3 regions of the Streptomyces sp. NPDC006283 genome follow, and region 2 is predicted to be linked to each of the others. Evidence: riboswitches for the same ligand, from Rfam matches in the RefSeq annotation. Region 2 holds a riboswitch; each other region holds the start of a gene.
The links. A riboswitch is a leader RNA that binds a small molecule or an ion and turns the genes downstream of it on or off. The one in region 2 is predicted to bind thiamine pyrophosphate.
Positions count from the first base shown of each region.

Region 1 (4,817 bases), on a different contig from region 2:
GGAGTACGGGCGGTGGTGCGCTCGCTCTCCCACGCCCTGAAGGAGGAAAGGGGCGGGAGCACCAGCGACGACGCGACCCTCTTCCTGATCGAGTGGCGCGGGGGCGCCGCCGACCACCTCGTCATCCTGGAGTGAGCCGATAGCCGCCCCATCGTTGACGGAGCGGTCCCGCGAACGCGTCGATCGGCGCCGGTGACCGGTGGCCCAGGCAGAGGTCGCCGCCCGGGCCGTGTCACCAGGACGTGTCCTGCCGCAGCGCGGTTCGTGAGAGACGACAGCGTCCCCCGGCGCGTATGCCGAGGGACGCTGAGACGTCAGAAGATTAGTCCGCAATAGGCAGGTAGACGTGGTGCCCCGCCTCCGCGAACTCCTTCGACTTGGCGAGCATGCCCGCTCGAACCTCATCGTCGCTGGCCACACCGCGATCGGGAGCGAACTGCTCTGTGATGCTTCTACTGATCTTCATCGAGCAGAACTTCGGACCGCACATCGAGCAGAAGTGCGCGGTCTTCGCCGGCTCTGCGGGCAGCGTCTCGTCGTGGAACTCCCTGGCCGTGTCCGGATCGAGGGCCAGATTGAATTGGTCCTCCCACCGGAACTCGAAACGTGCGTCCGACAACGCGTCGTCCCACTCCTGGGCGCCCGGGTGCCCCTTGGCGAGGTCCGCGGCATGGGCGGCGATCTTGTACGTGATGACGCCGGTCTTGACGTCGTCACGGTCCGGCAGGCCCAAGTGCTCCTTGGGCGTGACGTAGCAGAGCATTGCGGTACCCCACCAGGCGATCATGGCCGCCCCGATGCCTGACGTGATGTGGTCGTAGGCGGGCGCCACGTCCGTGGTGAGGGGGCCGAGCGTGTAGAACGGCGCCTCCTCGCAGATCTCCTGCTGGAGGTCGATGTTCTCCTTGATCTTGTGCATCGGGACATGGCCCGGGCCCTCGATCATCGTCTGCACGTTGTGGCGCTTGGCAATGGTGTTGAGCTCACCGAGCGTCCTCAACTCGGCGAACTGCGCCTCGTCGTTGGCATCCGCGATCGAACCGGGGCGCAGCCCGTCGCCGAGGGAGTACGTCACGTCGTAGGCGGCGAGGATCTCGCAGAGCTCCTCGAAGTTCTCGTACAGGAACGACTCCTTGTGGTGCGCCAGGCACCAGGCCGCCATGATCGAGCCGCCGCGCGAGACGATGCCGGTCTTGCGCCGGGCCGTCAGCGGCACATAGCGCAGCAGCACTCCGGCGTGGACCGTCATGTAGTCGACGCCCTGCTCGGCCTGCTCGATGACCGTGTCCTTGTAGACGTCCCAGGTCAGGTCCTCGGCCTTGCCGTCCACCTTCTCCAGCGCCTGGTACAGCGGCACCGTGCCGATCGGGACGGGGGAGTTGCGCAGCACCCACTCGCGGGTGGTGTGGATGTTGCGGCCGGTGGAGAGGTCCATGACCGTGTCGGCACCCCAGCGGGTCGCCCAGGTCATCTTCTCGACCTCCTCCTCGATGGAGGACGTGACCGCGGAGTTGCCGATGTTCGCGTTGACCTTCACCAGGAAACGCTTACCGATGATCATCGGCTCGATCTCCGGGTGGTTCACGTTCGCCGGCAGCACGGCCCGGCCGGCCGCGATCTCCTCCCGCACCACTTCGGGGGAGACGTTCTCGCGGATGGCGACGTACTCCATCTCCGGCGTGATCTCGCCACGGCGGGCGTACGCGAGCTGTGTCACCGCCTGCCCGTCGCGGCCACGGCGGGGCTGGCGCGGGCGTCCCGGGAAGACGGCGTCGAGGTTGCGCAGCCCCCCGCGCGGCGAGGTGTGCTTGATCCCGTCGTCCTCCGGCCGGACCGGCCGCCCCGCGTACTCCTCGGTGTCGCCGCGGCCGATGATCCAGTTCTCCCGTAGCGGCGGCAGCCCGCGGCGGACGTCGGTGTCGACGTTCGGGTCGGTATACGGGCCGGACGTGTCGTACAGCGTGACGTCCTTGCCATTGGTGAGATGCACCTTGCGCACCGGCACGCGGAGGTCGGGGCGCGATCCCTCGACGTATCCCTTGTGCCAGCCGATGGACTTCCCGGCCTCGTCGTTCTGGTTCGAGGCAGGCGTGCGTGCGTCCGATACGGTCATGAGACCTACTCCCTACGCCGGCATTACCCGGTAACAGGTTCGGCGGTCGGCGCAGCTGGTCCCGTACGGATGTACGAAGGTCAGCGCCCTCTCAGCCCGGTGCTCCGAGCTCCCGCGTGTGCAAAGGTGCCACCACGCTAGCGTCATGTCTGGCGCGCTGAACAGAGGGCCCCCGGCTTCTTGCGATGATCGACCCGTGACCTCATCGCCACAGTCCCCAGAACCGCACGGCCAGGCCCACGGCCATGGGCACAGTCACGGACCCGCCGCCCCGGTGTCCCGGCACCTACGAAGGGTCATCGCAGCCGTACTGATCCCCTTCGCGACAGCCGTCCTCGTCGGGCTCGCGGTGCTGTGGCCGGGAGGCGCGCCCGGCCACGAACGCACCGGCGTCGGCTTCGACCGGCAGACCGAGCAGGGCAAGGTGGTGCGCGTCGAGAAGGTCGACTGCAAGGACGTCAACGCCGCACAGGTCCCACCGACCGGCGACACCTCCACGCCCCAGGGACGCGAGGCCGTGGCCGCGCAGCAGGGCCGGTGCGCCAGGGCGACCGTCGAGGTCACGAGCGGCAAGGACAAGGGCCGGACCTTCGTCGAGATCGTGCAGCCGGACGCACCACGGCAGTTGAGCGAGGGACAGGGCGTCGTCGTCGCGTACGCCCCCGACGCTCCTCGCGATCTGCAGTACTCGGTGACGGACGTGGACCGTGAGTTCCCCATGGCACTGCTCGCGGGGATCTTCGCCCTCGCGGTGGTGCTCGTGGGCCGGATGCGCGGAGTGATGGCCCTGATCGCGCTGGCGGTCTCGTTCGCCGTGCTGACGCTGTTCATCCTGCCGGCGATCCTGCAGGGCTCGGATCCGCTGATCGTCGCGGTGGTCGGGGCGAGCGCCATCATGCTGATCGCGTTGTACATGTGCCATGGGGTGACGGCGCGCACCTCGGTCGCGGTGCTCGGCACCCTGATCTCGCTTCTGCTGATCGGGCTGCTGGGTTCCCTGTTCATCGGCTGGGCAAGCCTGAGCGGGAACACGGACGACAACACCGGCCTCATCCACGGCCTGTACCCGGGCATCGACATGAGCGGTCTGCTGCTGGCCGGCGTCATCATCGGCTCCCTCGGCGTCCTCGACGATGTGACGGTGACCCAGACCTCGGCCGTCTGGGAACTGCATCAGGCCGACCCGGGCATGGGTCCGCGCGCCCTCTACCGCGCCGCGATCCGCATCGGCCGCGACCACATCGCCTCGGTCGTCAACACGCTCGTACTCGCCTACGCGGGCGCCGCGTTGCCCCTGCTGCTGCTTTTCTCGATCGCGCAGTCGGGCGTGGGCGCCGTGGCCACCAGCGAACTGGTGGCGGAGGAGATCGTACGGACCCTGGTGGGCTCGATCGGCCTGGTCGCCTCCGTACCGGTGACCACCGTCCTTGCCGCCCTGGTGGTCTCGGCCGACCGTCCGCAGCCCGCAGAGGAACCGGCCGGGTCACCAATTCTGGGCGGCAGGGGGCGGCGGCGAAAGAAGTGAGTGCACGAGCCGCACCGATGGGGCGTCAGCCGGCGTTCTCCTCGGCCAGGATGCGTCCGAGCGCCTCTTCCAGACTCACTTCGCAGTCACCCAAGGAGAGCTCCTGACCGATCGGCACCAGCTTGTCCGTACGGTCGAGGAAGGCCACGAGCGGTGCCGCGCCCGCGCGGAACAACGCCGAGTCGGCGCCGACCCGAAGCCGGATACGAACGTCCGACAGACTTTCGGGACCGACGGGCGCGATGTGCACATCCCCGTCCCCGCTCGGCCCGTTGATCCCGTCGAGCAGCAACTCCCGCCCGAATGCCCAGGTCACAGGTGCGTCGCCGGGAAGGTGAAAGGTCATCCGCACCGCGTACGGATCCCAGGTCTCGTAACCCAGCTCCACCGGAATCCGGAAGGAGAGCTCCTCGGAGACGAGGAAGCTCATCAGTACCTCGGCCTGGACCGACTCGCGCATCACATACCCCGCAGTAATGAAGCAATGAATGAACCCGTGCTGGCAAAGCAAGAAAACGGCCAGGAACGATCCCCCTAGGCCCTCTTGACGTAATCGTCCTCGAAGCGCTAGCAGATCACAAGGAGTGATATTTCAGATACTGATAGAGAAGGCAAGTGACCCCAACAGCCCACCGATTCCGTTCCTCAGCTGCTCCACCGCAGGGAGCAATCTGGCTTCCTGGTGAAGGGGAAGAGAAATGGCCATCGTTGCGACGACAGGGCCGGTGGTGATCGGAATGGCGGCGCAGACCGTGCCGAGCGCATACTCCTGACGCTCCACGACCGGCGCCATGGACCCACGCGACGCGAGCCGTTCGAGCAGTGCGCCCCGGTCACGCACCGTGTGCGGCGTGACGGGCTGAACGGGATGGCGGTCGAGGTGGTCACGGCGGGCGGACTCGTCGAGCTGGGCGAGAAGACACTGGCCCAACGCATGCGCGTGGCCGGTCTCGCGGAAGTCGGCCCATTCGGCGACGGCCGGCGCGTAGGGCGTGTCGGAGACCGCGACGATGTCGATCTCGCCTTCGCGGTAGACGGCGAAGTAGACGGGTACGCCGATGGCGTCCCGCCAGTGCGCCAGCGACTCCTCGAGCGTGCTGCGACGATTCTGCAACGAGCCGCCGGAGACGAGCCGTTCGATGGCGTTGCCGAGGGCGTACACCCCGTTCTGGCGCCTCA
Region 1 is NZ_JBEXRZ010000013.1:61,120-65,936, forward strand. It holds gene ABZ070_RS05135 (PP2C family protein-serine/threonine phosphatase) at 1-135, shown strand, start outside; gene thiC (phosphomethylpyrimidine synthase ThiC) at 323-2,113, opposite strand; TPP riboswitch at 2,106-2,239, opposite strand; gene ABZ070_RS05145 (YibE/F family protein) at 2,259-3,638, shown strand; gene ABZ070_RS05150 (SsgA family sporulation/cell division regulator) at 3,664-4,098, opposite strand; gene ABZ070_RS05155 (IclR family transcriptional regulator C-terminal domain-containing protein) at 4,231-4,817, opposite strand, start outside.
Region 1: it holds a riboswitch for thiamine pyrophosphate, as region 2 does, so the genes downstream of both, thiC (phosphomethylpyrimidine synthase ThiC) here and ABZ070_RS19465 (thiamine ABC transporter substrate-binding protein) in region 2, are expected to answer to the same signal.

Region 2 (4,817 bases):
TCGTCGGTCTGTGGGAGCTCACGTCCCGGCTCGAGGAGCGCAAGCAGATCAAGGCCCCGATCGTGCCGCTCGCGGTGGGTGGCGCGGCGATGGTCGTGGCCGGCTACCTGCGGGGGACGGAGGGGGCGTGGGTCGCGATGGCGCTCACGGCGCTCGCGGTCCTGGTCTGGCGGATGACCGAGCCGCCGGAGGGCTATCTCAAGGACGTCACGGCCGGCGTCTTCGCCGCGTTCTACGTTCCCTTCCTGGCGACGTTCGTCGCACTGATGCTGGCGGCCGACGACGGCCCGGAGCGGGTGCTCACCTTCCTGCTGCTCACCGTCGTCAGCGACACCGGGGCGTACGCGGTGGGCTGGCGCTTCGGCACGCACAAGCTCGCGCCGCGCATCAGCCCGGGCAAGACCCGCGAAGGACTGCTCGGCGCCGTGTCGTTCGCGATGGCGGCGGGCGCGCTGTGCATGCAGTTCCTGATCGACGACGGCACCTGGTGGCAGGGCCTGCTGCTCGGCCTTGCGGTAGCTGTCAGCGCCACGCTCGGCGACCTGGGCGAGTCCATGATCAAGCGTGACCTGGGCATCAAGGACATGGGCACGCTGCTCCCCGGCCATGGCGGCATCATGGACCGCCTGGACTCGCTGCTGCCGACGGCACCGGTGGTGTGGCTGCTGCTGGTGGTGTTCGTGGGATCCGGCTGACTCCGCGCGACCCGTGCGGACGCTCCGGGTGCACGTACGAGGTACGGGGAGGGGGCCGCCGCCCGTGAGCGGCGGCCCCCTCGGCGTCCCTCGCCCCTCCTGGTACCGCGCCTCACCTCGTCGCGCGCCCGGCGGAGTCACGCTTCTCGTTGTTGCTGAGCGCCTTGGTGGCGACCACACCTACGACAATCAGACCGACACCCAGCCAGACGCCCGCGTCGTCGAAGATCAGAACGGCGACGCCGAGCGGAACGAGCAGGCCCGCCATCGGCAGCAGCAACGAGCTCAGCGACCGGCGTGGACCCCCGCGCACCTTCGCCCGCACACGTTCCGGATACCACTCGGTGAAGCGCACCGCGGCGATGATGGCCAGGATCTGGATGATCCAGCCCGTCCACAGGTTGTTCGGGTTGTGCAGCACGAGATCGCCGTAGCCGCCGGCGATCGCGGCAACGAGGAACGCCAGTCCCCACGCGCCGGTGATCGCGTAGTTGGTGGACAGGAACTGCGGCGTGTTCCAGTACGCGCGGTCGACGCGCTCCCGTGCGTACTGGATGGTGAACGGTACGCCCACCGCCATGGAGCCGAAGGCGATCGCCGCCAGGGCCAGGTTGGAGATCTCGCCCGCGTAGGTCTCGAGCCATCGGGAGGTCCCGTCCGAGGCGACGGCGCCGATCACGGCCAGCAGCCCGAAGAACACCACGTCGGACAGTTCGAGGATCTTGAGGGAGGCGCCCGGCCGGACGATCCGGCCGGCGACGACGACGACGAGCGCCGTCGCGAGCGCGAGTCCTACGGCGACCTCGAAGCGCCCGGGACCGACCAGGACGGAGAAGATGATCCACGGTGCCATCCCGACGACCGGGGAGTCGAGCACACCGGCCGGCCGGCCTCGGAGCGCACTCTCGCTCGGGGCGTTCATACACGGCTCCTTCCGCAGGTGAGTGCCCCGTTTCCCAGCCTGACCCTGCCCGGCGGGCCCCGCGAGACGTAGCGGGCCGCCCCCCCCGCGTCCCGCGAGATACAGCGGCCGACGCCCGCCGCCCCACGTGCGGAAGGGCAACCGGCCGGGTCTGCGACACTGGATGCACCATGCCCAAGCCCGGAGAACTCACTTTCGTCGCGCCCCGCGGAGCCAAGAAGCCCCCGCGGCACCTCGCCGACCTCACGCCCGCCGAGCGCAAGGACGCCGTCGCCGCGATCGGCGAAAAGCCGTTTCGCGCCAAGCAGCTGTCCCAGCACTACTTCGCCCGGTACGTCCACGACCCGGCCCAGTGGACCGACATCCCCGCGGCGGCGCGCGAGAAGCTCGCCACGGAGCTGCTGCCCGACCTGATGTCCGTCGTGCGGCACATCTCGTGCGACGACGACACGACCCGCAAGACCCTGTGGCGCCTGCACGACGGCACGCTGGTCGAGTCCGTGCTGATGCGCTATCCGGACCGGGTCACCATGTGCATCTCCTCGCAGGCCGGCTGCGGGATGAACTGCCCCTTCTGCGCCACCGGGCAGGCCGGCCTCGACCGGAACCTGTCGACCGCGGAGATCGTGCACCAGATCGTCGACGGCATGCGCGCGCTGCGCGACGGCGAGGTCCCCGGGGGACCCGCCCGGCTGTCCAACATCGTCTTCATGGGCATGGGTGAGCCGCTCGCCAACTACAGGCGGGTCGTCGGAGCCATCCGTCGTCTCACGGACCCGGAGCCCGACGGGCTCGGTCTCTCGCAGCGGGGCATCACGGTCTCGACCGTCGGTCTCGTGCCCGCGATGCTGCGCTTCGCCGACGAGGGCTTCAAGTGCCGTCTCGCCGTGTCGCTGCATGCCCCGGACGACGAGCTGCGCGACACCCTGGTCCCGGTCAACACGCGCTGGAAGGTCCGCGAGGTCCTTGACGCCGCCTGGGAGTACGCCGAGAAGTCGGGCCGCCGTATCTCCATCGAGTACGCGCTCATCCGCGACATCAACGACCAGGCGTGGCGCGGCGATCTGCTCGGCCGGCTGCTGAAGGGCAAGCGGGTTCACGTGAACCTGATCCCGCTCAATCCGACGCCCGGCTCGAAATGGACGGCCTCGCGCCCCGAGGACGAGAAGGCGTTCGTCGAGGCGATCGCCGCCCACGGTGTACCGGTCACGGTCCGGGACACCCGTGGCCAGGAGATCGACGGGGCCTGCGGACAGCTGGCGGCGACCGAGCGCTGAGCCGGGCCCACGGGCCTCGGCCCGTCGGCCATGGCTGATACTGTGCCCTGTGCGTTCGCACAAATGAACAACGAAACATTCCGACAGGGGAGCGCACCAGAGCGCTGAGAGTGCGGCGAGGCCTTCACGGCCACGGGCCGCAGACCCTCGGACCTGATCCGGGTCATACCGGCGTAGGGAGTCAGCATCATCATGAACAGCCATCTTCGGCGTGCCGTCGGCGCCGCACTCGCGGGTACCCTCGGCATCTCCGTCCTCTCCGCCTGCGGTGAGAAGTCCGAGGACAAGGGCTCCGGGCCCGACGCCGCGGGCGCGTCCAAGACCGTCACCCTCGTCAGCCACGACTCGTTCGCCGCTTCGGACGCCGTGCTGAAGGAGTTCACCCGGCAGACCGGCTACACGGTCAAGGTGCTCAAGAGCGGTGACGCGGGTGCCGCGCTCAACAAGGAGATCCTCACCAAGGGTTCCCCCCAGGGCGACGTCTTCTTCGGTGTCGACAACACCCTTCTCTCCCGCGCGCTCGACAACGACCTCTTCACGCCGTACGAGGCCAAGGGCCTCGACCGGGTGGCCGACGAGGTGCAGCTCGACGCGGGCAAGCACCGCGTCACGCCCGTCGACTCCGGCGACATCTGCGTCAACTACGACAAGAAGTTCTTCGCCGACCGGAAGCTCGCGCCCCCGAAGACCTTCGCGGACCTCGCGAAGCCCCAGTACAAGAACATGCTGGTCGTGGAGAACGCCGCCACTTCCTCGCCGGGCCTCGGCTTCCTGCTCGGCAGCGTCGGCGAGTACGGCGAGTCCGGCTGGCAGGGCTACTGGAAGAAGCTCAAGGACAACGGCGTCAAGGTCGTCGACGGCTGGGAGCAGGCCTACAACGAGGAGTTCTCCGGCTCCGCCGGCGGCAAGAAGGCGAAGGCCGACCGGCCGCTCGTCGTCTCGTACGCCTCCAGCCCGCCGGTCGAGGTGCTCTACTCCGATCCGCAGCCGGCCGAGGCGCCCACCGGTGTCGCGACGGGCACCTGCTTCCGCCAGATCGAGTTCGCCGGTCTGCTCAAGGGCGCGAAGAACCAGGCGGGCGGCAAGGCGCTGCTGGACTTCCTGATCGGCAAGCAGTTCCAGGAGGACATGCCGCTCAACATGTTCGTGAACCCGGTGATCGAGGACGCGAAGCTGCCGGAGCTGTTCACGAAGCACGGCGCGGTCGTCGAGCAGCCCGAGACCGTCGCCGCGGACACCATCGCGAAGAACCGTGAGCAGTGGGTCCGGTCGTGGTCCTCGCTCGTTGTGAAGTAAGGAAGTCCCTGCGCGGGAACGCGACGCGGCTCGGCCTCATGGCCGTGCCCGTCGCCTTCTTCGCCGTCTTCTTCGCCTATCCCGTTACCGCGATCGTCGGCCGCGGCCTCCACCTCGACGGCCAGTGGCAGTTCGGCCGCTTCGCGGACGTGCTCGGGCGTCCGGACATCCGGGACGTCCTGTGGTTCACCACCTGGCAGGCGCTCGCCTCCACCGCGCTGACCCTGCTGATCGCGCTGCCCGGTGCGTATGTGTTCGCCCGCCTCCAATTCCCGGGCAAACGGCTGTTGCGTGCGGCGGTCACCGTGCCGTTCGTGCTGCCGACGGTCGTCGTCGGCACGGCGTTCCTCGCGCTGCTGGGGCGCGGCGGACTCCTCGACGAGATGTGGGGCGTCCGGCTGGACACCACCGTGTGGGCGATCCTGCTCGCGCACGTCTTCTTCAACTACGCCGTCGTCGTCCGCACGGTCGGCGGCCTGTGGTCCCAGCTCGATCCCCGCCAGGAGGAGGCGGCCCGGGTGCTGGGCGCGGGGCGTTTCGCCGCCTGGCGGCGGGTGACCCTGCCGGCGCTGACACCTTCGCTGGCGGCCGCCGCCCTGATGGTCTTCCTCTTCACGTTCACCTCCT
Region 2 is NZ_JBEXRZ010000087.1:15,504-20,320, forward strand. It holds gene ABZ070_RS19450 (phosphatidate cytidylyltransferase) at 1-695, shown strand, start outside; gene ABZ070_RS19455 (hypothetical protein) at 808-1,617, opposite strand; gene rlmN (23S rRNA (adenine(2503)-C(2))-methyltransferase RlmN) at 1,788-2,894, shown strand; TPP riboswitch at 2,970-3,091, shown strand; gene ABZ070_RS19465 (thiamine ABC transporter substrate-binding protein) at 3,087-4,190, shown strand; gene ABZ070_RS19470 (iron ABC transporter permease) at 4,229-4,817, shown strand, end outside.

Region 3 (4,817 bases), on a different contig from region 2:
CGCTCGTCCGCGACGACCTCGAGCTTGATCCAGTCGGTGCCCAGCGCCTCCCGTGCGAGACGCGCGGTGAGGACCGCCTCACCGGCGGTGAAACACCCGGCGGTGTTCGGCAGGACCCGGATGCCGAGCTTGTCCAGCACGGACAGGACGGAACCCTGAACGGTCGGATCGAGGCGCCGCATCGCGACGGTCGTCAGTTCCGTGCCGCTCGCGACGAGCGAGCGTTCGAGGACGTCGAGGCTGGGCGCCCCGCCGGTGCCCATGATCAGACGGGAGTCGAACGTGGTCTCCCCGATGGTGAAACGGTCGTCGGCCACGACGGATCAGCCTCCCTGCACTGCGGTGAGAACTTCGACACGGTCGCCGTCGCCGAGCGGGGTGCCGGCCCACCGGCTGCGCGGGACGACGGTCTCGTTGAGCGCCGCGGCGACTCCGGAGGGCGCCGCGGTGAGCGCGGCGACGACGGCGTCCAGGGTGGTGCTGTCGGCGAACTCTCGGACTTCGCCGTTGACAAAGACGTTCATGCGGGCTGCTCCTGGAGGACGGAAGAGAAGCGGCGGGGGGAGAAGGGCCGTGCCACCTCGGGCAGTTCGCCGCTCACCAGCGCGCCCGCCAGTGCGTCGCCGGTGACAGGTGTCAGCAGCACCCCGTTGCGGTAGTGCCCGGTGGCCAGCAGCAGGCCGGGCAGCTCGGTGAAGCCCAGCAGGGGCGCGTTGTCGGGGGAGCCGGGCCGCAGTCCGGCCTGCGTCTCGACGAGAGGCAGCTCCGTGATGCCGGGCACGAGCTCGTGCGCGTCGCGCAGCAGTTCGTACACCCCGCCCGCGGTGACCGTCGTGTCCCAGCCGAGCTCTTCGCTGGTCGCGCCGACCACCAGCTCGCCGTCCTTGCGTGGCACCAAATACACATGGCTGCCGCGCACCACCGCCCGTACGGTGCGCGAGAGGAACGGCGCGTAGGGGCGTGGCACGGTCAGCCGCAGAACCTGGCCCTTCACCGGCCGTACGGGCGGAAGTACGTCCGCCGGTACGCCCTCCAGCCGTCCGCTCATGCTTCCCCCGGCCAACACGACCTGCCCCGCGGCGAGTTCGCCGCCGTCGGCGAGTACGGCTCCGGCCGCCCGGTCGGCGGCCACCACCAGCCGCTCCACCCAGGTGCGGCGGAAGTCCACACCGGCCCGCTCGCAGGCGACGACGAGCGCGGCGGTCAGCCGGCGCGGGTCGACCTGGTGGTCGCCGTCCACCCGCAGCCCGCCGCGTACGCCGGGTGCCAGCATCGGCTCGAGGCGGCGGCACTCACGGCCCGTGAGCCACTCGGACTCGAGTCCCGAGCGGTGCTGCAGGGCGTGCAGTTCGCGCAGATGCGCGCGGTCGTCGGCGTCGAGGGCGACGGCGAGCGTGCCGCAGGAGCGGTACCCGACCTGCCGGCCGCTCGCTTCCTCGAGTTCCGCGACGAAGGCCGGGTAGCGGCGGGCGGACTCGAGGTTGAGCCCGAGCAGGGTCTGCTCGCCGTAGTGGAGTTCGGTGACGGCGGCCAGCATCCCGGCCGCGACCTGAGCGGCCCCGCCGCCCGGTTCGGGGTCCGCGACGGTCACGCTCAGCCCGCGCTGCGCTGCGCGCCAGGCCGTGACCAGACCGATGATCCCGCCCCCTATGACAAGGACGTCAGGGGTGCGTCGAGTACGAGACATGGGCGTCCAGCCCCTCCCTTCGCCGGCATGACCCGGATCAGGTTCGTACGGTCGGAGGCCGCCAGCCTCCCTCTCAGCCCGGTGCGTCCGGGCTCCCGCGAGTGCCTTACGGTGGCCACCCTAACCTCCCGCCCCGACACGCAGTAAGGGAGCCGCAGCAGTGGCCAGGACGCTCGACGGACTCGTTCTCTCACCGGTCGCCGACCAGGCTCCGGGCCAGGTCGGCACCCGGACCCGGTTCACGTACCACGAGGAGCGGGGCCGGATCTGGGCCGAGTACGAGGGCGGTGACGTGGTCCGCGGACACCTCGTGGGCACCCGGGAGGGCGACCGTCTCGACTTCCGTTATGTGCAGTTGAAGACGGACGGCGCCACCTCCTCGGGGCACTGCGTCTCCACGGTCGTGGACCTTCCGGACGGCCGTGTGCGCCTGGAGGAGACCTGGGAGTGGGAGTCCCAGGAGGGCAGCGGGACGAGCGTGGTGGAGGAGCTGCCTTCCTGACTCTCTGTCAGGTACGTAAGGTGTGCGGGTGGACGAACGGCAGCAGCAGACAGCGCCGCGGCGGCGCGTGGTGATCGTCGGCGCGGGCATGGCGGGAGTGCAGACCGCGGTCGCGCTCCGGGAGCAGGGCTTCACCGGCCCGGTCACCGTGATCGGCGCCGAGCCGCACCAGCCGTACGACCGGCCGCCGCTGTCCAAGGCGATCCTGCTCGGCAAGGCGGAGGACTCGGCCTTCGACATCGACTTCGAGGCCCTCGGCGTCGAGCTGCGCCTGGGCGTCGAGGTCACCGGCGTGCGCACTTGCGCGCACGAGGTGGACACCGCGGCCGGCCCCGTCCCGTACGACGTCCTGGTCCTCGCCACCGGCGCGGAGCCCGTCACGCTGCCCGGTACCCGGGGCGTACCGGGCGTCCATCTGCTGCGCACCCTCGACGACGCCGCCCGGCTGCGGCCCCTGCTCACCGAGCAGCACGACATCGTCGTGGTCGGCGCGGGCTGGATCGGCGCGGAGTTCGCGACCGCGGCCCGTCAGGCCGGCTGCGCCGTCACCGTCGTCGAGGCCGCCGACCGCCCGCTCGCCGGCACCATGCCCGCGGAGGTCGCCGCCCCGATGGCCGCCTGGTACGGGCAGTACGGGGCGGAACTCGTCACCGGCGCCCGTGTGGCCACCGTCGAGCCGGGCGCCGTGGTCCTGGCCGGGGGCCGCAGGATTCCCGCCGGCGCCGTCGTCGTCGGTATCGGGGCACGGCCCGCCACGGGCCTGCTCGAGGGCTCCGGCATCGAGCTCGGCCCGGACGGTTCGGTCGTCGCGGACCGCCACCTGCGTGCCTCCGCGCCCGATGTGTACGCCGTCGGAGACTGCGCCTCCTACCCGTCCGGCCGCTACGGCGAGCGGCTGCTGGTGCATCACTGGGACAACGCGCTCCAGGGACCGCGCACCGTCGCGGCGAACATCGTCACGCACGCGGCCGGGGAGCCCGGCCCGGCCGCCGAGGTGTACGACCCGGTGCCGTACTTCTGGTCGGAGCAGTTCGGCCGGTTCGTCCAGTACGCGGGCCACCACGCCGCCGCCGACGACCTGCTGTGGCGGGGCCGGCCCCACGAGGACACCTGGTCGGTGCTGTGGCTGCGCGGAGAGGTGCTGGTGGCGCTGCTCGCCGTCGGCAGGGCCCGTGACCTGGCCCAGGGCCGCAGGCTGATCCTGGCGGGGGCGGCGCTGGATCGGGAGCGGGCCGCCGACCCGTCCGTCCCTCTGAAGGCGGCGGCACGGTAGGTCCCGGCTACCGACTGTCGGTCCCGGATGGCAGGCTTGTCCTGTGACCGAGATTGACGCAAAGATCGATGCTCTCGTCCCCGCCTGGCTCTACCTGCCCGACATCGCGGAAATGCTCGATGTCGAGGTGACGCGTGTGCGCCAGCTGGTCAAGGAGGGCCAGCTGATCGCCGTGCGCCGCGGTGAGAACCGTGCGCTGCAGGTGCCTGCCGCCTTCATCGACGGCAGCAAGGTGGTCAAGGGTCTCGCAGGGACCCTGACGCTCCTGCGGGACGACGGCTTCAACGACGAAGAGATGCTGGAGTGGCTCTTCACTCCGGACCCGACCCTGCCGGGCACCCCTGCCCAGGCGCTCGGGGAGAATCGCGGCACGGAGGTGAAGCGCCGGGCCCAGGCGCTCGCCGTCTGACGCCACGGAAAACACCACTACCGGCCGGGTGCACAGGCCGGGCCGTCCGGCCCGGGCACCCGGCCGACCAACGGGGGGATCGCCTCATGTCCACGGCTCGCGCGCTGCTGTCCGACGCCCGGCTCTATCTCTGCACGGACGCCCGCAAGCGGCAGGGAGACCTTCCCGAGTTCCTCGACGCCGTGCTCTCGTCCGGCGTGGACATCGTGCAGTTGCGCGACAAGGGCATGGAGGCGGGCGAGGAACTGGAGCATCTCCAGGTCTTCGCCGACGCCTGCCGCAGGCACGGCAAGCTCCTCGCGGTGAACGACCGCGCCGACGTGGCGCATGCCATCGGCGCCGACGTGCTGCACCTGGGGCAGGGCGATCTGCCGGTCCCCGCGGCGCGCGCGATCCTCGGGGACGCCGTGCTGATCGGCCGCTCGACGCACGCCGAGGCCGAGGCGGCAGCCGCCGCCGTCGAGCCGGGTGTGGACTACTTCTGCACGGGCCCCTGCTGGCCGACGCCGACCAAGCCCGGACGGCACGCCCCCGGCCTCGACCTCGTCAGGTACACGGCCGCGCTCGGCGGTGACCGGCCCTGGTTCGCCATCGGCGGCATCGATGCTCGCAATCTGGACGAGGTGCTGGACGCGGGGGCCCGCAGGGTGGTCGTCGTGCGGGCCGTCACCGAGGCGGACGACCCGGCCGCGGCAGCCGCCGACCTCGCGAAGCGGGTCAGGGCCCGGAGCGTGTGACACCGCTGGTGATCGTCCATCTCTGTCCAAGGGATGGACAAGAGACGGGCAAATCCGGCATATTTCCCTCATTCGGTTGGGTGGCCCTCTTGGTCTGGCTAACCTGCGGGTATGGCCCTCGGTACTGCTTCCACCAGAACGGATCGCGCACGCACGGTGCGCGACCTGCTTGCGACGGGCAAAACGTCGTACTCGTTCGAGTTCTGGGC
Region 3 is NZ_JBEXRZ010000070.1:19,199-24,015, forward strand. It holds gene ABZ070_RS16965 (thiazole synthase) at 1-317, opposite strand, end outside; gene thiS (sulfur carrier protein ThiS) at 324-524, opposite strand; gene thiO (glycine oxidase ThiO) at 521-1,687, opposite strand; TPP riboswitch at 1,685-1,796, opposite strand; gene ABZ070_RS16980 (hypothetical protein) at 1,848-2,189, shown strand; gene ABZ070_RS16985 (FAD-dependent oxidoreductase) at 2,278-3,462, shown strand; gene ABZ070_RS16990 (Rv2175c family DNA-binding protein) at 3,506-3,871, shown strand; gene thiE (thiamine phosphate synthase) at 3,958-4,608, shown strand; gene metF (methylenetetrahydrofolate reductase [NAD(P)H]) at 4,720-4,817, shown strand, end outside.
Region 3: it holds a riboswitch for thiamine pyrophosphate, as region 2 does, so the genes downstream of both, thiO (glycine oxidase ThiO) here and ABZ070_RS19465 (thiamine ABC transporter substrate-binding protein) in region 2, are expected to answer to the same signal.